4 regions of the Citrobacter enshiensis genome follow, and region 4 is predicted to be linked to each of the others. Evidence: predicted binding sites of a transcription regulator. Region 4 holds the regulator's gene; each other region holds the start of a gene.
The links. Region 4 encodes LexA, which represses DNA repair genes until DNA is damaged. Its sites were predicted from a motif close to TNCTGTATGTACATACAGNA; they were not measured.

Region 1 (5,906 bases), 670 kb from region 4:
CCTTGTCCGAAGATCATCATGCTACGGGTCAGAATGTTCGCGCCTTCAACGGTAATGGCGATAGGGGCGCCCTGATAAGCACGTGCCAGGAAGTTGCTTTCGCCCAGCATGATGCCTTTACCGCCCGTGATGTCCATTGCGTCGACAATAGACTGCTGTCCGCGGTGGGTACAGTGGTACTTCACGATGGCAGAGAGCACGGCGGGTTTTTCACCCAGCATAATACCGTACGTAACCAACGACGCCGCCGCGTCCATCACGTAGGCATTGCCTGCAATACGCGCCAACGGTTCTTCAATCCCTTCCATTTTACCGATAGAAATTTTGAACTGACGGCGAATATGCGCGTAGGCGCCGGTCGCCAGGGCTACCGATTTAACACCACCGGTAGAGTTAGACGGCAGGGTAATGCCACGGCCAACCGACAGACATTCCACCAGCATACGCCAGCCCTGACCGGCCATTTTCGGTCCACCGATGATGTAATCGATCGGCACGAAAATATCTTTTCCGCGTGTCGGACCGTTCTGGAACGGAACGTTTAACGGGAAGTGGCGGCGACCGATTTCAACGCCAGGCGTGGTGGTGGGGATCAGTGCACAAGTGATGCCCAAATCTTCTTCGCCGCCCAGCAGTTTTTCCGGGTCCGAGAGTTTAAACGCCAGACCCAACACCGTGGCGATAGGCGCCAGCGTAATGTAACGCTTGTTCCAGGTCAGGCGCATACCCAGCACCTGCTGGCCCTGCCATTCGCCCATGCAAACCACTCCCGTATCTGGAATCGCGCCAGCATCAGAACCGGCTTCCGGGCTGGTCAACGCAAAGCAAGGGATCTCCTGACCCCGCGCCAGACGCGGCAGGTAATGATTTTTCTGTTCTTCAGTACCGTAATGTTGCAGCAGCTCGCCCGGGCCTAACGAGTTAGGGACGCCCACGGTGATCGACAGGATCCCGGAGACACCAGAGAGTTTTTGCAGTACGCGAGATTGCGCATAGGCGGAGAACTCGAGGCCGCCGTACTCTTTCTTGATGATCATCGCGAAGAAGCGATGTTCTTTCAGATAGGCCCACAGCTCGGGAGGAAGATCGGCCAGTTCATGGGTGATCTGGAAATCGTTCGCCATGCGGCAGGCTTCTTCCACCGGACCATCAATGAACGCCTGCTCTTCAGCCGTTAAATGAGGCTGTGGATAGTTGTGCAGTTTCTTCCAGTCGGGTTTGCCCTGGAATAAATCGCCTTCCCACCAGGTCGTACCCGCGTCGATAGCTTCTTTCTCGGTGCGTGACATTGGCGGCATCACTTTACGAAAACCGCGAAACACCGGGGCAGAAATCATCGATTTACGCATCGGCGTAAAGTTAAACGGTACGAGGATAATGGCCAGAGGAACCAGCAGCCAGACTGACCACAGGCCAGCGACGCCAAGCGCGGCTGTCCAGGCGAGCAGGATAAGACTGCTGAGAAATAAGCTTACGCGGTGATAGAACAGTACACCGAGCAGAACAACTGTTGCGAGAATACTCAAAATCATCATAACGAAAAGCTCCCTTTCTTGTAGGAGGTCTGACCACTTGTGATGATATGGTTGTAGTGGATGTCATTTCTTTTAGCAATATTTTTACAAAATAATTACAACAAAGCTCACATTGTTGCCGTTTTCTCCGGCACAAAAAATCAAAAGACAGGGGGCTTCCGGTGGCCTGGACTTCTCGCTTTCTGTGGTATCCGGTACACTGCATCCTGTCATTTACATTTATGCTGAAGGATATCCTCATGTACCAGGATCTTATTCGTAACGAACTGAACGAAGCGGCGGAAACGCTGGCTAATTTTTTAAAAGATGATGCCAATATTCACGCCATTCAGCGCGCAGCGGTCCTGCTGGCAGACAGTTTCAAAGCGGGCGGCAAGGTACTTTCCTGTGGTAACGGCGGCTCCCATTGCGATGCAATGCATTTTGCTGAAGAGTTGACCGGTCGTTATCGTGAAAACCGCCCGGGTTATCCGGCCATTGCTATCTCTGATGTCAGCCATATCTCCTGCGTCAGTAACGATTTTGGTTACGATTATGTCTTCTCCCGCTACGTTGAAGCCGTTGGGCGCGAAGGTGATGTTCTGCTGGGGATCTCCACGTCAGGAAATTCAGGCAACGTGATCAAGGCGATTGCTGCGGCGCGTGAAAAGGGAATGAAAGTCATCACCCTGACCGGTAAAGACGGCGGCAAAATGGCGGGCAGTGCGGATATCGAAATCCGCGTACCGCATTTTGGCTATGCTGATCGTATCCAGGAAATCCATATCAAAGTTATCCATATCCTGATTCAGTTAATCGAAAAAGAGATGGTTAAATAAATCTTCGCTGGGGGCGTTGTGCCCCCGCTGTTGTAGAGGTGAAGTATGTGCGAACTGCTCGGGATGAGCGCCAATGTGCCCACCGATATCTGTTTTAGTTTCACCGGGCTGGTTCAGCGTGGTGGAGGAACCGGGCCGCATAAAGACGGCTGGGGAATTACCTTCTATGAGGGTAAAGGCTGTCGCACCTTCAAAGATCCGCAACCCAGCTTTAATTCTCCCATTGCGAAACTGGTGCAAGACTACCCGATTAAATCGTGTTCCGTGATTGCGCATATTCGTCAGGCGAATCGTGGGGAAGTGGCGCTGGAAAATACCCACCCTTTTACGCGTGAGTTGTGGGGGAGAAACTGGAGTTACGCCCACAACGGGCAACTCAACGGGTATAAATCTCTTGAGACCGGCAATTTCCGCCCCATCGGCGAAACTGACAGCGAAAAGGCGTTTTGCTGGCTGTTACACAAACTGACCGCCCGCTACCCGCGAACGCCGGGCAATATGACGTCAGTCTTTAAATATATTGCCGCGCTGGCAGGGGAATTACGCGAGAAGGGCGTCTTTAACATGCTGCTGTCAGACGGGCGCTATGTGATGGCGTTCTGTTCAACGAATTTATACTGGATCACGCGTCGTGCGCCGTTTGGCGTGGCGACATTGTTAGATCAGGACGTTGAGATCGACTTTAGCTCGGAAACCACACCCAATGATGTGGTCACCGTGATTGCCACCCAACCGCTGACAGGGAATGAAGCCTGGCAAAAGATCATGCCAGGCGAATGGCGATTATTTTGTCTCGGGGAGCGCGTAGTTTGATGCCAGTTGCGGCTGGACCACTTCGTGGCTCAACGGCTTGCTGACCACGTAACGGCCACCGGTAACCGAAATAGTCGGTGGTTTGCGGGTCTGTTCAAAGTAATCGTATCCCGGTTTTAACTGCGCCCAGAAATCTTTGTAATAGGAGTACTTATGGCGCTCCATGTTTGCATCGGTCATGCGGAACGGGTAAATGCTGACCTGAACGCTGGACTGGCCGAAGACCAGAGCGCCGGTGACAAACTGGAAAATCTCATCAATACTGCTATCGGTCATGGCATAACAGCCGACGGAAACGCAGGCACCGTGAATCATCAAATATTTCCCTTCATAACCGTGAGCGCGGTCATAAGCATTGGGGAAACCGATATTGATGGCTTTGTAGAAGCGGCTGTCCGGTTTGAGCTGACTGCGCTGAACGCTGTAGAAGCCTTCAGGACTTTTGAAGTCGCCCTGGCGTTGTTTAGGGCCTAATCCACCGGAATAGTTACAAATTTTGTAGCTGTCGAGCAATTGATACTGCTCGCCCATCTTGACGTAGAGATCAAGGGTGCGCTCTTCTTTGAAGATCTGAATATAGACCGGCGACCCCATCAACTGTTGCTTATACTCTTTGCTGACTGGCATGGTTGGGCTGCTGCTGCTCAGCAAACCGGCGAATGAGACGCACGGGATCAAAAGCATCGCAATAAATAATGCGATTTTACGCATACTGCTTTTTCCTTGATAAAACGGTTACACATGCCAGAACGGCAAAAAGAGTCCCCAAATCGGACTAATCTGGATTTGGAGCGCTCACATTAGCACCACGGAAGTTTTTCGCAAGTCTCTCGTGCTGCGTTTACAATTTAGTATTCCTTTATATAAGACACTAAAGGAAAGTTCAGTCGGAAACGGACGGATTTACTCTCTTTTTATTGCTCATTAATACTGTATACTTAAACAGTAATATGCGTGGGAGAGGGGAGATGCGTAAAATCATACATGTCGATATGGACTGCTTTTTCGCTGCGGTTGAAATGCGCGACAACCCTGCGCTGCGCGATATTCCGGTTGCTATCGGCGGCAGTCGTGAGCGCCGGGGAGTGATCAGCACCGCGAACTATCCGGCGCGTAAATTTGGTGTGCGTAGCGCCATGCCCACCGGAATGGCGCTTAAACTGTGCCCTCATCTCACGTTATTGCCGGGGCGCTATGAGGCTTATAAAGAGGCCTCTCGCCAAATTCAGGCGATCTTCTCGCGTTATACCTCGTTGATCGAACCGCTTTCGCTGGATGAGGCCTATCTGGATGTTACCGACAGCACCCACTGCCAGGGTTCCGCCACGCTGATTGCCCAGGAAATTCGTCAGACGATCTTTAACGAGCTGCAATTGACGGCCTCTGCGGGAATTGCCCCGGTGAAATTCCTGGCTAAAATCGCCTCCGATCTCAATAAACCGAATGGGCAATATGTGATTGCTCCCACCGATGTGCCTGCTTTTCTCAAAACGTTGCCGCTGGCAAAAATTCCGGGAGTCGGGAAGGTGTCTGCCGCCAAACTGGAGTCGATGGGGCTACGCACCTGTGGGGATGTGCAGTGCTACGATCTGGCGATGTTACTCAAACGCTTCGGCAAGTTTGGTCGGGTGCTGTGGGAGCGCAGTCAGGGCATTGATGAGCGGGATGTGAACAATGAACGGCTGCGTAAATCGGTAGGCGTTGAGCGTACGCTGGCTGAAGATATTCATGAGTGGACCGAGTGCGAGGCGATCATTGAACGACTGTATCCTGAACTCGAACGACGTCTGACAAAGGTAAAACCGGATTTGCTCATCGCCCGCCAGGGCATCAAATTAAAGTTTAATGATTTTCAGCAGACCACGCAGGAACATGTCTGGCCGCGGTTAAATAAAGAAGACCTGATCGCCACGGCCAGAAAAACCTGGGACGAACGTCGGGGCGGACGCGGCGTCCGGCTGGTCGGATTACACGTGACGCTGCTGGATCCGCAACTGGAAAGACAACTGCTGCTGGGACTTTAATAATGACGATTGACGTATGCATTCGGGAATACCACCCTGATGATTTCGATGCGCTGTGCGAGATTTTCCTCAGTGCTATCAAGGAGATCGCTAGCCAGGATTACTCGCCGGAACAGATAGCCGCGTGGGCGCAAATTGATGAGATTGCCTGGCACCGAAAACTGCTGCAATCGGAGGGGCTGGTGGCGGTTTGCCAGCAGAGAATTGTGGGATTCATCACGGCCAGACAGGATTATATCGACCTGCTATTTGTCTCACCGATCGCACAACGCCAGGGCGTCGCGACCCGTTTGCTTCACCATCTGGAACAACGGCACCCTGACACGGCTTTTCGGGTCGAGGCCAGCATCACCGCAAGACCATTTTTTATTGGGCAAGGTTATCAGATAGTCAAACAGCAACAGGTAGAGGCGAGAGGTGCGGTTTTTACCAATTTCGTCATGCGAAAAGCCGCGATGTGAATACTGCCCGGTAAGCGGAACCTACCGGGCAGGAGAGCAACTTACTTAGTCGGAATCGCTTTCAGCAGTTCGGTCAGCAGGGTCCAGTAGTGACCCACGCTTTCGATATGAACCTGTTCATCCGGGGAGTGCGGACCGGTAATGGTTGGCCCAATAGAAACCATGTCCATATCCGGGTACGGTTTCTTAAACAGACCGCATTCCAGACCGGCGTGAATGATCTGGATGTTCGGCGTCTTGTTAAACAGACGCTGA
Region 2 (5,906 bases), 1.3 Mb from region 4:
TCAGCGGGGCGGCCATTCTCTGTTCCGACAGTGTGGCAGAGTATCTGCTGCAGTTTGCCTGTCACCTGATCTACAGCACCAGTATGCCGCCCGCTCAGGCCCAGGCGTTACGCGCCGCTTTGGCGGTGATCCGTAGCGATGAAGGCCGCCAGCGCAGAGAAAAACTGGCGTCATTGATTGAACATTTTCGTGCGGGCGTGGATACCACGGCGTTCGCCCTGGCGCCTTCACACAGTGCAATCCAGCCGCTGATCGTCGGTGATAACGCGCGCGCATTACAGCTGGCGGAAACATTGCGCAGTCAGGGATGCTGGGCGAGCGCGATCCGCCCGCCTACCGTTCCGGCGGGCACCGCGCGGCTCCGTTTGACGCTGACTCAGGCGCATGAAAAACAGGACATCGATCGTTTGCTGGAGGTGCTGCATGGCGCAGTTTGATAAGCAGGCCATCGCGGCGGCGTTCGGACGAGCAGCGACGCAGTATGAACAACATGCCGAACTGCAGCGCCAGAGCGCGGATGCGTTACTTGGGCTGTTGCCGGATCGCGCGTTTTCACAGGTACTGGATGCCGGTTGCGGGCCGGGACGCATGAGCCGCTACTGGCGAACGCAGGGCTGCGAAGTAACGGCGCTCGACCTCTCGGCGAAAATGCTCGAGGAGGCGTGTCGTCAACAGGCCGCAGATCATTATTTGATGGCGGATATTGAATCGATTTCGCAACCCACGGCGAGCTTCGATCTGGCCTGGAGCAACCTTGCGGTGCAATGGTGCAGTGATTTACCCCAGGCGTTGTCGGAGCTGTATCGCGTGGTACGCCCCGGCGGACAGGTGGCGTTTACCACCCTGGCGCAAGGGTCGTTGCCGGAGCTGCGTCAGGCGTGGCAGGCGGTCGACAATCGGGCGCATGCAAACCACTTTTTAGACGGCGTTGCCATCGAAAACGCCCTGAGTGACTGGCGCGCCCGGCACCGGATTCAGGCTATCACGCTCTGGTTTGACGATGCGCTGAGCGCGATGCGTTCACTCAAAGGTATTGGGGCGACCCATCTGCACGAAGGGCGCGAACAGCGGGTGCTCACCCGCAGCCAGCTCCAGCAACTGCAACTGGCCTGGCCGCAACAGCAGGGGAAATACCCGCTGACTTATCATCTTTTTTTGGGAGTGATTGAACGTGACTAAGCGTTATTTTGTCACCGGGACTGACACCGAAGTCGGGAAAACCGTTGCCAGTTGTGCGCTACTGCAGGCCGCCGCTCTGCGGGGATACCGTACGGTAGGTTACAAACCTGTGGCGTCGGGCAGTGAGATGACGCCAGATGGTTTACGCAACGGCGATGCGCAGGCATTACAGCGCAACAGTACTCTGAGGCTGGCATATCAGGACATCAATCCATATACCTTTGCCGAGCCGACATCGCCGCATATTATCAGCGCCGATGAGGGAAGGCCCATTCTCGCGACGGTGATGTCTGACGGTTTACGGGCGTTAGAAGCCGAGGCTGACTGGGTGTTGGTTGAGGGGGCAGGAGGCTGGTTTACGCCGCTCTCAACGACGCTGACCTTTGCTGACTGGGTCCAGGCCGAGCAACTGCCGGTGATTCTGGTGGTGGGCGTCAAACTGGGATGTATCAACCATGCCATGCTGACAGCGCAGGCGGTACAGCACGCGGGTTTGACGCTCGCAGGCTGGGTTGCCAACGACGTGACGCCGCCAGGGAAACGTCATCAGGAGTATATGGCGACGTTATTGCGCGTGATCCCGGCGCCGCTGTTAGGGGAAATCCCCTGGCTGGCCGAGTCGCCGGAATACGCCCCGACAGGTCATTACCTCGATCTCAGCGCTCTGGAACTGGCGCTATCCACTGATTAAGAAGCCTGTTGTTTCGCTGGGTCAGTTGCCCCTGCGCCACGTTGCGTCCCCGGTGCAGGAGGCAAAAGCGGTCGGCGGCCCGGCGAATAAACCGCAGACGTTGTTCCACCAGTAAAAGCAGTGCAATAAACAAAATGGTGAAAATGCGAGCAAGATCTCGTCTGGGTGGGGTCGTGCTGTTAGCTGATAAAAATCAAAAATTAGCGATAATTTTTTTTTAGTCTGACGAAAATCACCAGAAGGTCGATTTTGCCAGGCGGCAGTCCATACGGGCTGGAAGCAGTTATCCACTATTCCTGTGGATAACCTTGTGCATTAGAGTTAGAAAACATAACGTAAGCGAGAGAATACGCGGCCTGCGGCTGAATTGATGCGAAAGACGGCTTAAAGAAATATCCGTTATAAAACAGAATGTTAAATAAAAGCAATGGCTGAAAGAAAAGTGTCATGGATTGCCATAAAACGCGTATTACACTGCTTGACAAATGTTAAAAAAGTCATAGGTCTGGGGATAACCGACATCGGGTGGTTTTTTATCTCGCCAGGGGCTAAATTTTGCACTGTGATGACGTGGTTTTTGCTCGCGTAACAGAAATACTTTACCGTGCTACTGTTTTTTCATCCAGTATATTTTACTGGCAATCTTAGCCATCCCGAGTAAAATTACACACCTGCCCGCCCATTCCTTCAGGTAGCTGCTCATGAGTAAACCGTTCAAACTGAATTCCGCATTTAAACCTTCTGGCGATCAGCCTGAGGCGATACGTCGTCTGGAGGTCGGGCTGGAAGATGGTCTGGCGCACCAGACTTTGCTGGGCGTCACGGGTTCAGGAAAAACGTTCACCATTGCCAACGTGATTGCGGATTTGCAGCGCCCCACAATGGTGCTGGCGCCGAATAAAACGCTGGCGGCGCAGTTGTACGGCGAAATGAAAGAGTTCTTCCCGGAGAACTCGGTGGAATATTTCGTCTCTTACTACGACTACTACCAGCCCGAAGCCTATGTGCCCAGTTCCGACACGTTTATTGAGAAAGATGCCTCGGTGAACGAACACATTGAACAGATGCGCCTGTCGGCCACCAAAGCGCTGCTGGAGCGGCGGGATGTGGTGGTGGTGGCCTCTGTTTCCGCCATCTATGGTCTGGGCGATCCCGATTTATACCTGAAAATGATGCTGCACCTGACGGTGGGGATGATCATCGACCAGCGCGCCATTTTGCGCCGTCTGGCGGAATTGCAATACACCCGAAACGATCAGGCTTTCCAACGCGGGACGTTCCGTGTGCGCGGCGAAGTGATCGACATTTTCCCGGCGGAGTCTGACGACATCGCACTACGCGTCGAATTGTTCGATGAAGAGGTGGAACGTTTGTCGCTGTTTGATCCGTTGACCGGGCAGGTGGAGTCAACGATTACGCGCTATACCATCTACCCTAAGACGCACTACGTCACCCCGCGTGAACGTATTGTGCAGGCGATGGAAGAGATTAAAGTCGAGCTGGCGGAGCGGCGTAAAAACCTGCTGGCGAACAACAAACTGCTCGAAGAACAGCGTTTAACACAGCGTACCCAATTCGATCTGGAAATGATGAACGAGCTGGGGTATTGCTCCGGTATCGAAAACTACTCCCGTTATCTTTCCGGGCGCGGGCCGGGCGAGCCGCCGCCGACGCTGTTTGACTATCTGCCTGCTGACGGCCTGCTGGTGGTGGATGAATCCCACGTGACGATTCCACAGATTGGCGGGATGTACCGCGGCGACAGAGCGCGTAAAGAGACGCTAGTCGAGTACGGATTTCGTTTGCCGTCAGCGCTGGATAACCGTCCGCTGAAATTTGAAGAGTTCGAAGCGCTGGCACCACAAACCATCTACGTTTCCGCAACGCCAGGTAACTATGAGCTGGAGAAATCCGGTGACGATGTTGTGGATCAGGTGGTGCGACCAACCGGGCTACTGGATCCGGTCATTGAAGTCCGTCCGGTGACGACGCAGGTAGATGATTTACTTTCCGAAATTCGTATTCGCGCGGCGATCAACGAGCGTGTGTTAGTGACCACGCTGACCAAACGGATGGCGGAAGACCTGACGGAATATCTGGAAGAACACGGCGAACGCGTGCGCTACCTGCACTCCGATATCGACACCGTTGAGCGTATGGAAATTATTCGCGATCTGCGTCTGGGCGAGTTTGACGTGCTGGTGGGGATCAACCTGTTGCGTGAAGGGCTGGATATGCCGGAAGTCTCATTGGTAGCGATACTCGATGCCGACAAAGAGGGCTTCCTGCGTTCTGAACGTTCGCTGATACAGACCATCGGGCGCGCGGCGCGCAATATTAACGGCAAAGCCATTCTCTACGGCGATAAAATCACGGCGTCGATGGCGAAGGCCATTGGCGAGACGGAACGTCGCAGAGAGAAGCAACAACAGTACAACGAAGAACACGGCATCATCCCGCAGGGGCTGAACAAAAAAGTGGTCGATATTCTGGCGCTGGGTCAGAACATCGCGAAGACAAAAGCGAAGGGGAGAGGGAAGTCTCGCGCAGGGGCGAAGTCTGAAGTGGTTGAGCTGGACATGACGCCGAAAGCATTGCAGCAAAAAATTCATGAGCTGGAGGGGCAAATGATGCAACATGCGCAGAATCTGGAATTTGAAGAAGCCGCGCAGATCCGCGATCAGTTGCACCAGTTACGCGAATTGTTTATTGCGGCGTCTTAGGGTACTTCGCTGTAGGCCTGATAAGACGCGTTAGCGTCGCCATCAGGCCTACCGATTTAACCGAGCGCTTGTACCGCTTTCTCCAGTGCGCAGTGCAGCAACTGACGATCATGGCGATACGGAATGTCGCTGGCCTCCAGAATCTCCTGAATCACAATTCTGTCGGTGATGGCTGAGACATCAACTTTCGGCCCGACCACGACCGCATCAATCACTTTCTTCCCGACATACTGCTCCATAATGGCGAGCTTATCGACAAGGGATAAACTGGCGGCGGGCAAACTCAACTCGCGCCCCAGGTTACCGATATACACCATCGGCGCAGGGGTACGGCGTAACGCCTGCGCCAGGTCGTCCAGCAGCAGGATAGGCATCAGGCTGGTGTAAAAACTGCCCGGCCCAATCAAAATCAGATCCGCTTCGCTAATGGCTTGCACGGCCTCGCGGGTGGCAGGGACTTTCGGCGACAGCATCAACTCTTGCGGCGGCATGGACAACTGGTCGATATTGACCTCGCCGTACACTTCATGCCCCTGGGAGTCGATCGCCATCAGATCTACCGGCAGTTCCGACATCGGAATTAAATGCGCATCCACTTTCAGCAAATTACGAATTAAATTGATGGCCTCAAGAGGCCGTACGCTAAGGTGATCCAGCGCCTTTAACATCAAATTTCCGAGGTTATGCCCGGAAAGTTCGCCATTACCGCCAAAACGATACTCAAACATGGCCGAAGCGACGCTGGGTTCAGTAATTAACTGGTTCAGACAATTACGCATATCGCCCCAGGCAATACCGCCTTCTGAACGGCGAATACGTCCTGTTGAGCCGCCGTTGTCTGTCGTCGTAACAATACCGGTCAGGCGTGAACCTAATGGCGAGAGTGAAGAAAGAACGCGTCCTAATCCATGCCCTCCGCCGAGAGCCACAACACGGTCGAGGTCTGCCAGCGTGCGATTGCGCATATAAATTCCTGGTGTCAAAAGATCTGCATTACAGTAGCGCAAATCGCGGGTTTTCAGCAATTAGCCTGGTGGGCTGAGTAGAAATAAAATCTTGCCTCCTACCTCTTTATGGCGAGGGGTAAGGTACAGCAAAATGATGTATATCAATGCAAAACTGTGGTTTTTGCTTATTCTGTAGCGAAAGTGCACGATCGTGACGCTATATATATGATTATACAGCGTAAGTGTAGATGGCGTAAAAAACGTTTACACGCTAGTATCGGCATAACCACAATAAACACTCTAGCCTCTGCACCTGGGTCAACTGATACGGTGCTTTGGCCGTGACAACGCGTAAACGTGCTTGTC
Region 3 (5,906 bases), 1.3 Mb from region 4:
CCACCGGAAAACCCAGTTTACGCAGCAGGATAGCCAACAGCGGCGTCAGGTTCGCCTGTTTACGCGCCCCGTTATAGCTGGGGATCACGATAGGCATCGGTTTTGCCACTGGCGGCGTCAGACGAATAGTGTGGTTCTGCATCGCCTCATAGAAGCCCAGCATTTCGGCTTCGCCCTCTCCTTTAATGCGCAGCGCAATCAGTACGCCGCCCATTTCCAGGTCAGGGACTTCCCCTTTTAGCATATGGGTATACAGGCCGCGCGCGGTGTCCTGGTCCAGATCGCGGGCATGATTTTTACCTCGCCCAACCTCTTTGATGATTTTGCGGTAATCCATCGAAAACTCCTTGCGGGGGTGCGCACACCATTAGCGCCGTCTGCGGCGAGTCGCTTTTGCTTTTGCTTTTGTTTTTACTATAACGTCTGGCACGACAGGTTGCTCTATCGGAAAAATGGGTAACGCATTCAGTAAACGCTTCCCATAATTTTTGGTCAACAGACGCTTGTCGTAAATCACCACTTCTCCCCAGCAGCCGTGGCTACGGATCAATCGCCCCACCTGCTGGATCAAATTAAACGACGCGCTGGGCAAACTCTGCACTTCAAAGGGGTAACGGTTCAGGCTTTTCAACCACTCCCCTTCGGTAATCACCACCGGACTGTCGATGGGCGGGAAAGCAATCTTGTGAATATGTACCTGGGTGAGCAAGTCGCCTTTCAGATCCAACCCTTCCGCAAAAGATTGCAGACCCACCAGCACACTGCGTTCGCCATTTTCCACCCGCTTGCGGTGCGACTCCACCAGCCGGTATCGCGGCTGATCGCCCTGAACTAATAACAGCAGGCGTAAATCCGTCACATGCTCAAGAAACCGTTGCATCGCCCTGCCACTGGCAAACAATACCAGCATGCCCTGGTGTTTTTTGCTCTCAAGCTCCTGACGAAAATAGGCCGCCATCTCCGCAATATGTTGCTCTTCGTTATCAATAAGCGGCTCATACTGCATTTGGGGGATGACGATTTTCCCCTGTTCAACATGGTTGAATGGCGAGTCGAGGGCCACGAAACGGTCGCCCGCTTTCTCTTTCAGTCCGCTCATCTCCTGCAAGCGAGAGAAACTGTTCAGCGAACGTAGCGTGGCTGATGTCACCACAATATGCGGCACGCTGCGCCAGAGCAGCCTTTCCAGCTGATCGCTGACGCGAATGCCGACACAGTGAAACCAGACATGCATTTGCCCGTCGCGCGTATCGCGGGTGGCCCATTTGGACACCGGCGCGCCTGACGATTGCGCCAGCGACGCCAGACGCCACAGCTTACTTTGCGCTTCGAACATGCCCAACGCACGGTTCATCTGCAAAATCACCCGATGCAGACGTACGATGTCGTGGGTTCCGGTTTTTTCGCAGAGATCGTTGAGAAACAGTTCCGCCAGCCCGCGCAACATTTCGGTGAGTTTCGCCAACCGCTGACAAATCTCCATCACCTCTGCGGGCAATTCGCCCATTGAGAAGCGGTGCTCTGCCTCCTGGGTGGCGGGCATATAAAGATTCAGAATCGCGTTCAGCGAGGCAATCAGTTCATACAGCTCTTCGCAGTGCGCGTTCAGACGCTCAGGGTTAGCCAGCGGCGGCGTGGTTTTCGGCCGAAACTGTTCCAGACAGGTCGCCACCAGTTTGGTAAACAGATCGAGTTGCAAGCGATACCAGGGCGCCGTGATTTCAGCACTCATTTCCAGCGCATCGCGTGCGACATCGGGCAGATGATGCCCTTCATCCAGCACCAGCAGCAGATTTTTCGGATCCGGCAAGACCGCTTCGCTCTCCATTGCCGCCATGACCAGCGCATGGTTTGCCACCACCACTTCGGCTTCCTGAATCTCACGGCGCGCCACAAAGAACGGACATTCGCGGTAATAGTGGCAGTTACGGTTGAGGCAGCTGGCTTTGTCGGTGCTCAGACGCTGCCACAGTGAATCATCAATGGCGATATCGGTATGATCGCGTAAACCATCCCACTTGTAACTGTCCAGATCGCCCTTCAGCCGGGCGCAGCGCTTTTGCTCTTCCTGATTGTTCGGTGTGAGTTCGTCGTCAAGAAACGCCAGCAGATCCTGCTGGTCAGGTTCGGTGCTGGCCAACGCCGCCAGATTGCGCGGACACACATACCGCCCGCGCCCAAACGCGGCGGTAAAACGGAGATCGGGAATAATTTTTCGCAGCAGGGGAAGGTCTTTGCTGTAAATCTGATCCTGCAAGGCGACGTTGGCGGTACTCACCACCAGCGTTTTTTGTTCTTCGCGCGCGATGGCGATACCGGGGATCAGGTACGAGAGGGTTTTCCCGACGCCGGTCGGCGCTTCAATCGCCAGATGCCGCCCGTCTTCCCCGGCAAGCGTTTTAGCAACATCAGCAATCATCTGCCGCTGCGGCGCACGGGGAATAAAGTCGGGGATCTGTTCCTGAAGCGCCTTATACCAGGCAGCAATTTGCGCTTTTAGCGCGGCGGTCAATGCCATGAGAAAACCTGAAATACTGTATAAACAGCCACTATTGTGGCACTTTCTTAGACGGGTCGCAAAAAGAAAAACCCGACCATTCGGTCGGGCTTCCCGTTTACTGCATTACTCTGCGGAAGACAGTCTGCGCGGACGGCGTGGCGGGCGCGGCTTATCGCCTGCCGGTTTCGCATCACCTGACCGGCGCGAAGGTTTGGCCCCGGCTTTTGGCGCACTACCTTCTGAACGACGCGGTTGCTGCTGACCACGGCCTGCACCGCCCTGACCTTGCCCCTGTGGGGATCGGCCGCGACCGCCGCCGCCGCCACCACCACGTTGCTGCTGGCGACCATTTTGAATCGGCTCCGCTTTAATGGAAGGGTCCGGCTCATAGCCCGGCATCGCGATACGCGGGATCTCTTTTTTCAGCAGTTTTTCGATGTCATGCAGCAGCTTGTGCTCATCAACACAGACCAGCGACAGCGCTTCACCGGTTGCCGCAGCACGCCCGGTACGACCGATACGGTGGACGTAATCTTCCGGCACGTTCGGCAATTCATAGTTCACCACGTGCGGCAGTTCTTCAATATCCAGTCCACGCGCCGCGATATCCGTGGCGACCAGCACACGAATGTCGCCGGATTTAAAATCAGCCAGCGCACGCGTACGCGCCCCTTGTGATTTATTGCCGTGGATGGCCGCGCTACGAATGCCGTCTTTATTCAACTGTTCCGCCAGATGGTTGGCGCCATGTTTGGTACGGGTGAAGACCAGCACCTGCCGCCAGTCGCCCTGACCAATCATCTGCGACAACAGTTCACGTTTGCGTTTCTTATCAACGAAATGCACGTGCTGAGTTACCTGCTCGGACGCCGTGTTACGACGCGCGACTTCGATTTCCAGCGGATTACGCAGCAGTTTTTCAGCCAGCGCTTTGATGTCGTCGGAGAAGGTCGCGGAAAACAGCAGGTTCTGACGTTTCGGAGGCAATTTAGCCAGTACGCGACGAATGTCGTGGATAAAGCCCATGTCCAGCATGCGGTCAGCTTCATCCAGCACCAGAATTTCAATCTGATCCAATTTGACGGCGTTTTGATGTTCCAGATCGAGCAAACGGCCTGGGGTTGCCACCAGCACGTCTACGCCGCCACGCAGTTTCATCATCTGCGGGTTGATGCTGACCCCGCCGAAGACCACCAGCGAACGAATGTTCAGGTATTTGCTGTAATCCCGTACGTTCTCGCCAATTTGCGCGGCCAGTTCGCGGGTCGGGGTCAGAATCAACGCACGTACCGGGCGACGTACCTTAGCATGCGGTTCATTGGAAATAAGATGTTGCAACAGCGGCAGCGTAAAGCCCGCCGTTTTACCCGTACCGGTTTGCGCACTGGCCATCAGGTCGCGGCCTTGCAGCACCGCAGGGATCGCCTGCTGCTGAATAGGGGTAGGTTCACGATAGCCCTGCTCTGCAACGGCGCGCAAAATATCAGGATTTAAACCCAGGGAATCAAAAGACATAACTACTCCGAACCGCCCCGACCGTTCCCGGTGTAGTTTTCAGGGAGATACTCGAAAAAGAGATGACAAAAACCACAATGTCATGAAGGGGCGGAGTGTAGCAGTTTTTGTGACGCACCGCATAAATTATCCCGGAGCATACAAGAAACAAAATAACGCCCGGACTGGACAAGCTGAAAAATCAGTCATAATGTTAATCAATCGATTGATTAATACTTAGGTCATGCCATGAATACCTCAACCATGACGACCAAAGGCGAACAGGCAAAAAGCCAGCTGATTGCCGCTGCCCTTGCGCAGTTCGGTGAATATGGCCTGCATGCCACCACCCGGGATATCGCCGCACAGGCCGGGCAGAATATCGCCGCCATTACCTACTATTTTGGCTCAAAGGACGATCTCTACCTCGCCTGCGCCCAGTGGATTGCCGACTTTATTGGCGGGCAGTTTCGCCCCCACGCCGAGGAGGCGGAACAGCTCTTCGCCCAGCCGCAGCCCGATCGCGGTGCGATGCGCGAGCTGATTCTGCGCGCCTGTAAGAACATGATTATGCTGCTGACGCAGGAAGACACGGTGAATCTCAGCAAATTCATCTCGCGCGAGCAGCTCTCCCCAACGGCGGCCTATCAACTGATACACCATCAGGTTATCGCCCCACTGCATACCCATCTGACGCGGCTGATTGCGGCCTATACCGGCAGTGATGCCGAAGATACCCAAACCATTTTGCATACCCATGCTCTGTTAGGGGAAGTGCTGGCGTTTCGCCTGGGGAAGGAAACGATCCTCAAGCGCACAGGCTGGTCGCAATTTGATGAGGAGAAAACCGCGCTGATTTACCAGACGATCACCTGTCATATCGATCTCATTCTGCAAGGTTTAACGCAAAGGAGTCTGGACTCATGAAGAAACCCGTCGTTATCGGACTGGCCGTGGCGGTGCTTGTCGCCGTGATTGCTGGTGGAACGTGGTGGTACCAAAGTCGGCAGGATAACGGGCTGACGCTGTACGGTAATGTGGACATTCGCACCGTCAATTTAAGCTTCCGCGTCGGCGGCCGACTCTCTTCACTGGCGGTTGACGAAGGCGATACCATCACCTCCGGGCAGGTGCTGGGCACGCTCGATAAAGCGCCGTATGAAAACGCATTAATGCAGGCCAAAGCGGGCGTTTCCGTCGCGCAAGCGCAGTATGATCTGATGCTGGCAGGCTATCGCGATGAAGAGATTGCCCAGGCCGCCGCCGCCGTCAAACAGGCGCAGGCCGCCTTTGACTACGCGCAGAACTTTTACCAACGTCAGCAGGGATTGTGGAAAAGCCGTACGATCTCCGCCAACGATCTGGAAAACGCCCGCTCCTCCCGTGACCAGGCGCAGGCAACGCTGAAATCAGCGCAGGACAAACTGAGCCAGTACCGCACCGGTAACCGCCAACAGGATATCGCCCAGGCGAAAGCCAGCCTTGAACAGGCGCAGGCGCAACTGGCGCAAGCCGAACTCGACTTGCGGGATACCACACTGGTCGCCCCCTCTGACGGGACGCTGTTAACCCGCGCCGTGGAGCCGGGCAGTATGCTGAATTCCGGCAGCACGGTTCTCACCCTCTCGCTGACGCGTCCGGTCTGGGTTCGCGCTTACGTCGATGAGCGTAACCTGAGCCAGGTACCGCCGGGTCGAGAAATTTTGCTCTATACCGATGGTCGTCCCGATAAGCCCTATCACGGCAAAATCGGTTTTGTTTCTCCGACCGCAGAATTCACCCCGAAAACCGTCGAGACACCGGATCTGCGCACCGATCTGGTCTATCGCCTGCGCATTGTGGTGACGGATGCCGATGATGCGTTACGCCAGGGGATGCCGGTGACGCTGAAGTTCGGTAATGAGGCGCGGCA
Region 4 (5,906 bases):
CGTCCTGCGTTGCGCTTTCAATGGTTAAACGCACATCTGAGGTGATCAGATTAGCCAACATCTGATAAACCTTCATCGTCTCTTCAGGCTCCGCATCACCGGTATCGCTGATGTACTTCTCATCACGCAGGGTCAACACCAAAGAGCTGAATACCGCTTTGTCGAAGAACTCCGGCGCGTTGATCCCGTGCAGCACAGAAAGACGTTGAGCCACGGTGCGGCTCTCTTTTTCCAGCGTGCCGCGGTTAATCGACGGATTTGCACTCAGTAGCCAGAAGGTGATGGCATAACGTTGCAGCGTTTCACGCGCGCCCGCTGCTAACAGTTGCAGCGTACGGGAATGCGCGGGGTTGATATTCAACTCGTCATTCTGGACGGTAATCAGCCCCTGACGCTGCATTTCGCTTACCAGCGCGTCGATGACGCCCGCCAGTTCATCCCGCTCCCAGCGCAGGAACAGTTCTGCTTTCAGCATCGGGTAGAGAATTTCAACATGCTCAAGCAGCGCGTCGCGGGAGATGCGGCGATGCTGTGTCACGATGGCCGCCATCAGTGAAGGCAGAACCAGCATATGCGCAATGTTGTTGCGATAGTAAGTCATCAGTACCGCCTGCTCGCGCGGAAGAATGATGATATCGCCGATGGTATCTTTCTCGACCTCGAACTTGTTCATTTGCAGCGCGTGGTCAATCAGCGCGCTGGCGCTGACCGAAGGAACCGTAGAGTCGGTGGAATACGGGACATTGCGCATCAGATCCAGATAACACTCGAGCTGCTCCGTCAGTTGCTCACGCGTTAACGAACGCTGACGGGATGCGAGCAACGCGGTGCAACACAGGTTCATGGCGTTTGCCGCGCCCGCTTTGTTAATGCGGACCATCAACTCAGCAGCGATACCATTGACCGTTGGCGTCAGCCAGGCGGGACGCACGGCTTCGATCGGATCGATAGATTCACGCCACTCAGGAACATGCTGATTCAGGTACGTCATCAACGGCATCGGTTCGCCAAAGTTGACGTAGCCCTGACCCAGATTACGCAGCTTGCTCAAGCCACGCAGCATTTGCGGCAGGCTCTCTTTTTCTTTCGTCGCGCCACGCAACTCTTTGGCGTAGGTTCCCACTTCCATCACGTGCTCGTAACCGATGTAAATGGGTACCAGAGTGATCGGACGCGTACCGCCGCGCAGCATCGCCTGAATGGTCATCGACAGGGTGCCGGTTTTCGGATCCAGCAGACGGCCGGTACGGGAACGCCCGCCTTCCACAAAATATTCAACGGAGTAACCACGGCTAAACAGCTCGCCGAGATATTCGCGGAAGACGGTGGAGTAGAGTTTGTTGCCCTTAAAGGTTCGACGAATAAAGAACGCGCCCAGGCGGCGGAAAATCGGGCCAGCTGGCCAGAAGTTCAGGTTGATACCGGCAGCGATATGCGGCGGCACCAGCCCCTGATGATAGAGTACGTACGAGAGCAACAGATAGTCCATATGGCTGCGGTGGCAGGGCACATAGACGATTTCATGCCCATCGTGCGCCAACTGGCGTACACGCTCTGCGTTATGGACATTGATCCCCTGATACAGTCGGTTCCAGGTGAAACCCAGAATGCGGTCGGTCAGGCGGATCATCTCGTAGGAGAAGTTGGCGGCAATCTCTTCCATCAGCGCAATAGCGTTCTGCTGCGCTTTTTCATGAGAGATTTTTTTGCTGCGCGCTTCGTCTTCTACCGCGCGAGCAATGGCTTTTGACGCCAGCAACTTGTTAAACAGATCCTGTCGGGCAGGCAGACGCGGACCGACCGCCGCCAGACGCTGACGGGCGAAATGCATTCGCGCCACACGCGCCAGTTTTTGGGCAATAATTTTGTCGGTTCCGTGCTCGTCAGCCATCCGTCGTAAGGAAACGGAAGGCGAGAAGCGGACAAAACTATCGCGTCCCAGCCAGGAGACGGCAAAGAATTTCTGTACGCCGTTCAGCATACGCAGAGGGGGATTTACCTCACCCTTTTCACGCCCCGGAGAGCGGCCGAACATCACCGATACCGGCACCATCTGTACATCCAGGTCTGGATTACTGCGGTGAAGGTCGAGGTAATTGTGAAAGAGTTTGATCGACTCTTCTTTCGGCGTGTAGTAGGTGAATACGCGCGGGCCGCCGTGAATAAACACATAACGCGGCAGCAGAGTTCCGTCGATCTCCAACGGCTCTAACGGGTCGGGGAGATCGTGCGCCAGGCATTGGGCGCGCAGCGTCAGCAAGTCCGCTTTTGAGTTGTACGGTAAAACGTACATAATGGGACGAGATGTATCGAGCCCCAATTCCGGAGCGGGTTCCGCTGGAATAGACTTGCTTTTTACCAGTACGCTTAATGGTAAATTCAGTAATTTGTAGTAAATTCGTGGCCAGCCAGACATAAACGATGTAAAGCCTCTGGTTAATAATGCAAATGCGCTGCAAGGATATCAGAAAGTCTAGCGAATTTCTGGTGTATCCCGTCATACTTCGCGCCGCTGTAACCCGAATTTCGTGGGTTAACGATATAATGTCATTGACGCTGATAATGCAAAAAGGTTCTTTTGATGGCCAATAATACCACTGGACTTACCCGAATTATTAAAGCTGCTGGTTATTCCTGGAAAGGTTTTCGTGCTGCATGGATTAATGAAGCAGCATTTCGTCAGGAAAGTGTTGCTGTACTGCTGGGGGTAGCGATTGCCTGCTGGCTGGATGTGGATGCCATCACGCGTGTTTTGTTGATTGGTTCTGTCATGTTGGTGATGATAGTGGAAATCCTCAACAGCGCGATTGAGGCAGTGGTTGACCGCATTGGCTCTGAATACCATGAGCTTTCCGGGCGGGCGAAGGATATGGGGTCGGCGGCAGTATTGCTGTCGATCTTTGTCGCGATGATCACCTGGGGAATCCTGCTGTGGTCGCATTTTCGATAAGGGTTCCATAATCCGATAAATCTCTTGTTTTTTGTGCTGTTTGTGGTTCCAAAATCGCCTTTAACTGTATATACTCACAGCATAACTGTATATACACCCAGGGGGCGGAATGAAAGCGTTAACGGCCAGGCAGCAAGAGGTGTTCGATCTCATTCGGGATCACATCAGCCAGACAGGCATGCCACCGACGCGTGCGGAGATCGCGCAGCGTTTGGGGTTCCGTTCCCCAAATGCGGCTGAAGAACACCTGAAAGCGCTGGCACGTAAAGGCGTCCTTGAGATTGTCTCCGGTGCTTCTCGCGGTATCCGTCTGCTGGTGGAAGAAGAAGAGGGGCTGCCTTTAGTGGGCCGCGTGGCGGCAGGGGAACCCCTTCTGGCACAGCAGCATATTGAAGGCCACTATCAAGTCGACCCGTCGCTGTTTAAACCTAATGCCGATTTCCTGCTGCGCGTCAGCGGTATGTCGATGAAAGATATTGGGATTATGGACGGCGATTTGCTGGCGGTACACAAAACCCAGGACGTGCGTAACGGCCAGGTGGTCGTGGCGCGTATTGACGATGAAGTCACCGTAAAACGCCTGAAAAAACAGGGCAATAAAATCGAGCTTCTGCCAGAGAACAGTGAATTCAAACCGATCGTGGTTGACCTGCGCGAGCAAAACTTCACGATTGAAGGGCTGGCGGTCGGTGTCATCCGCAACGGTGAGTGGTTGTAATATTGTTTTGATACAGTGGCGCATCTCGCGCCACTGTTTGTTTTAACTCCTGCTCAGGCTTTCCTGCATGCCTTTCTTTACCTCTTCCGACAAAGCGCTCTGGCGTCTCGCGTTACCGATGATCTTCTCCAATATCACCGTTCCCTTGCTGGGACTGGTGGATACTGCGGTCATTGGGCATCTGGACAGCCCTGTGTATCTGGGCGGCGTTGCCGTGGGCGCAACGGCAACCAGTTTTCTCTTTATGCTGTTGCTCTTCTTACGCATGAGCACCACCGGGCTGACGGCTCAGGCGTTTGGCGCCAAAAACCCCCAGGCACTGGCGCGCGCGCTGGTGCAGCCACTGATTCTGGCGCTGGGAGCGGGGGCCTTAATCGCGTTGTTCCGTACGCCAGTAATCGATCTTGCATTGCATATCGTCGGTGGAAATGAAGCGGTGCTGGTACAGGCGCGACGTTTTCTGGAGATCCGCTGGCTGAGCGCCCCGGCATCGCTGGCGAACCTGGTTCTGCTTGGCTGGTTGTTGGGCGTTCAGTATGCCCGTGCGCCGGTGATCCTGCTGGTTGTCGGCAACATCCTCAATATTGTGCTCGATCTGTGGCTGGTGATGGGCTTGCATATGAACGTGCAGGGCGCAGCACTGGCGACGGTGATCGCAGAATATGCCACGTTGCTGCTTGGCCTGATGATGGTGCGCAAGGTTCTTCCTCTGCGCGGCGTGTCGTCCATGATGCTGAAACACGCCTGGCGGGGGAATTTCCGCCGCTTGCTGGCGCTTAACCGGGACATCATGCTGCGCTCGTTGCTGTTGCAACTGTGCTTCGGTGCGATCACGGTTCTGGGCGCGCGGCTGGGCAGCGACATCATTGCGGTGAACGCTGTTCTGATGACCCTGCTGACCTTTACCGCCTATGCCCTTGATGGATTTGCTTATGCTGTCGAAGCGCATTCCGGGCAGGCGTATGGCGCGCGTGACGGCAGCCAGTTGCTGGATGTCTGGCGTGCTGCATGTCGGCAGTCAGGGATTGTGGCGCTGCTCTTTGCCCTCGTTTATGCCCTGGCGGGCGAGCACATCATCGCGCTGCTGACGTCGTTGCCGCAAATTCAACTTTTGGCCGATCGCTACCTTATCTGGCAGGTGGTGTTGCCGTTAATCGGTGTCTGGTGTTATTTGCTGGATGGCATGTTTATCGGGGCGACGCGTGCGGCGGAAATGCGCAACAGTATGGCCGTTGCGGCGCTGGGATTTGCCCTCACGCTGTGTGCGTTGCCCTGGCTCGGCAATCATGGACTGTGGCTGGCGTTAGCCGTTTTTCTGGCGCTTCGTGGACTCTCGTTGGCCTGGATCTGGCGACGTCACTGGCGGCATGGAACCTGGTTTGCCCGAGCGTGATGGTTAAAAGTTCCGAATATCAAAATGAACATGGGATCACTGACTACAATTAATCTCACGTCCAGCAGAAAACGTAGTGTATTTGGGCGAAGCAATATCGCTAATCACCACTAATCATGAGGACTCGATGATGAATAAAGACGAAGTCAGCGGTAACTGGAAACAGTTCAAAGGGAAAGTGAAAGAGCAATGGGGCAAGCTGACCGATGATGATATGACGGTCATTGAAGGTAAGCGCGACCAGTTGGTCGGTAAGGTCCAGGAACGTTACGGTTACGCCAGAGACAAGGCGGAAAAGGAAGTGAGCGACTGGGAAACGCGTAATAAATACCGCTGGTAATCAGCCGCGGTGACCCGAAAGTACAAGGATGTACAGTCCATTGGGCGGTTTTGCCGCCCAACCTGCTTAACGCGGTTTTTTCTTCACCAGAATCGAATGATCGTGCTGGCACTCATCAGGATGGCGACACGCTTCAACTTCAACGCACGCCGGGCATAACCCGTGCGCTTCAATCACGTTATGACGCAGGGCAAAGCCCATTTTTGCCGCCAGCGTATGCATAATATCTTCCACGCCCTCGGTGCTTTCTTCTTTCACCACGCCGCACCGGTCACAAATGAACATGGCTGAACTATGGGTCGGCTGATCGAACAGATGGCAGAGCACATAGCTATTGGTGGATTCGACCTTGTGAACAAAGCCCTGCTCGAGCAAAAAATCGAGCGCACGGTACACCGTAGGCGGCTTGGCCTGCGGTTCAGTTTCACGTAGCAGGTCCAACAGATCATAGGCGCTGATGGCCCCTTGTTGCAGGCTCATCAAACGCAACACTTCGAGGCGCTGA

Region 1: dinB (DNA polymerase IV) is a predicted target of LexA. The motif match lies at 4,095-4,114, and genes of this name have one in related genera.
Region 2: uvrB (excinuclease ABC subunit UvrB) is a predicted target of LexA. The motif match lies at 2,479-2,498, and genes of this name have one in related genera.
Region 3: dinG (ATP-dependent DNA helicase DinG) is a predicted target of LexA. The motif match lies at 2,533-2,552, and genes of this name have one in related genera.

Annotation. Positions count from the first base shown of each region.
Region 1 covers NZ_CP119862.1:3,854,263-3,860,168, reverse strand. The annotation lists gene fadE (acyl-CoA dehydrogenase FadE) at 1-1,535, opposite strand, end outside; gene lpcA (D-sedoheptulose 7-phosphate isomerase) at 1,775-2,353, shown strand; gene P2W74_RS18385 (class II glutamine amidotransferase) at 2,399-3,166, shown strand; gene dpaA (peptidoglycan meso-diaminopimelic acid protein amidase) at 3,137-3,877, opposite strand; gene dinB (DNA polymerase IV) at 4,135-5,190, shown strand; gene P2W74_RS18370 (GNAT family N-acetyltransferase) at 5,193-5,651, shown strand; gene pepD (cytosol nonspecific dipeptidase) at 5,693-5,906, opposite strand, start outside.
Region 2 covers NZ_CP119862.1:3,254,570-3,260,475, reverse strand. The annotation lists gene bioF (8-amino-7-oxononanoate synthase) at 1-437, shown strand, start outside; gene bioC (malonyl-ACP O-methyltransferase BioC) at 424-1,179, shown strand; gene bioD (dethiobiotin synthase) at 1,172-1,870, shown strand; partial or broken gene P2W74_RS15665 (ABC transporter ATP-binding protein) at 1,836-1,988, opposite strand; gene uvrB (excinuclease ABC subunit UvrB) at 2,572-4,593, shown strand; gene yvcK (uridine diphosphate-N-acetylglucosamine-binding protein YvcK) at 4,650-5,558, opposite strand; molybdenum cofactor riboswitch at 5,825-5,906, shown strand, end outside.
Region 3 covers NZ_CP119862.1:3,237,660-3,243,565, forward strand. The annotation lists gene ybiB (DNA-binding protein YbiB) at 1-337, opposite strand, end outside; gene dinG (ATP-dependent DNA helicase DinG) at 368-2,518, opposite strand; gene rhlE (ATP-dependent RNA helicase RhlE) at 2,624-4,015, opposite strand; gene cecR (transcriptional regulator CecR) at 4,244-4,921, shown strand; gene hlyD (secretion protein HlyD) at 4,918-5,906, shown strand, end outside; gene P2W74_RS15590 (ATP-binding cassette domain-containing protein) at 5,906-5,906, shown strand, end outside.
Region 4 covers NZ_CP119862.1:4,520,594-4,526,499, reverse strand. The annotation lists gene plsB (glycerol-3-phosphate 1-O-acyltransferase PlsB) at 1-2,416, opposite strand, end outside; gene P2W74_RS21540 (diacylglycerol kinase) at 2,582-2,950, shown strand; gene lexA (transcriptional repressor LexA) at 3,060-3,668, shown strand; gene dinF (MATE family efflux transporter DinF) at 3,736-5,061, shown strand; gene P2W74_RS21525 (CsbD family protein) at 5,192-5,401, shown strand; gene zur (zinc uptake transcriptional repressor Zur) at 5,468-5,906, opposite strand, start outside.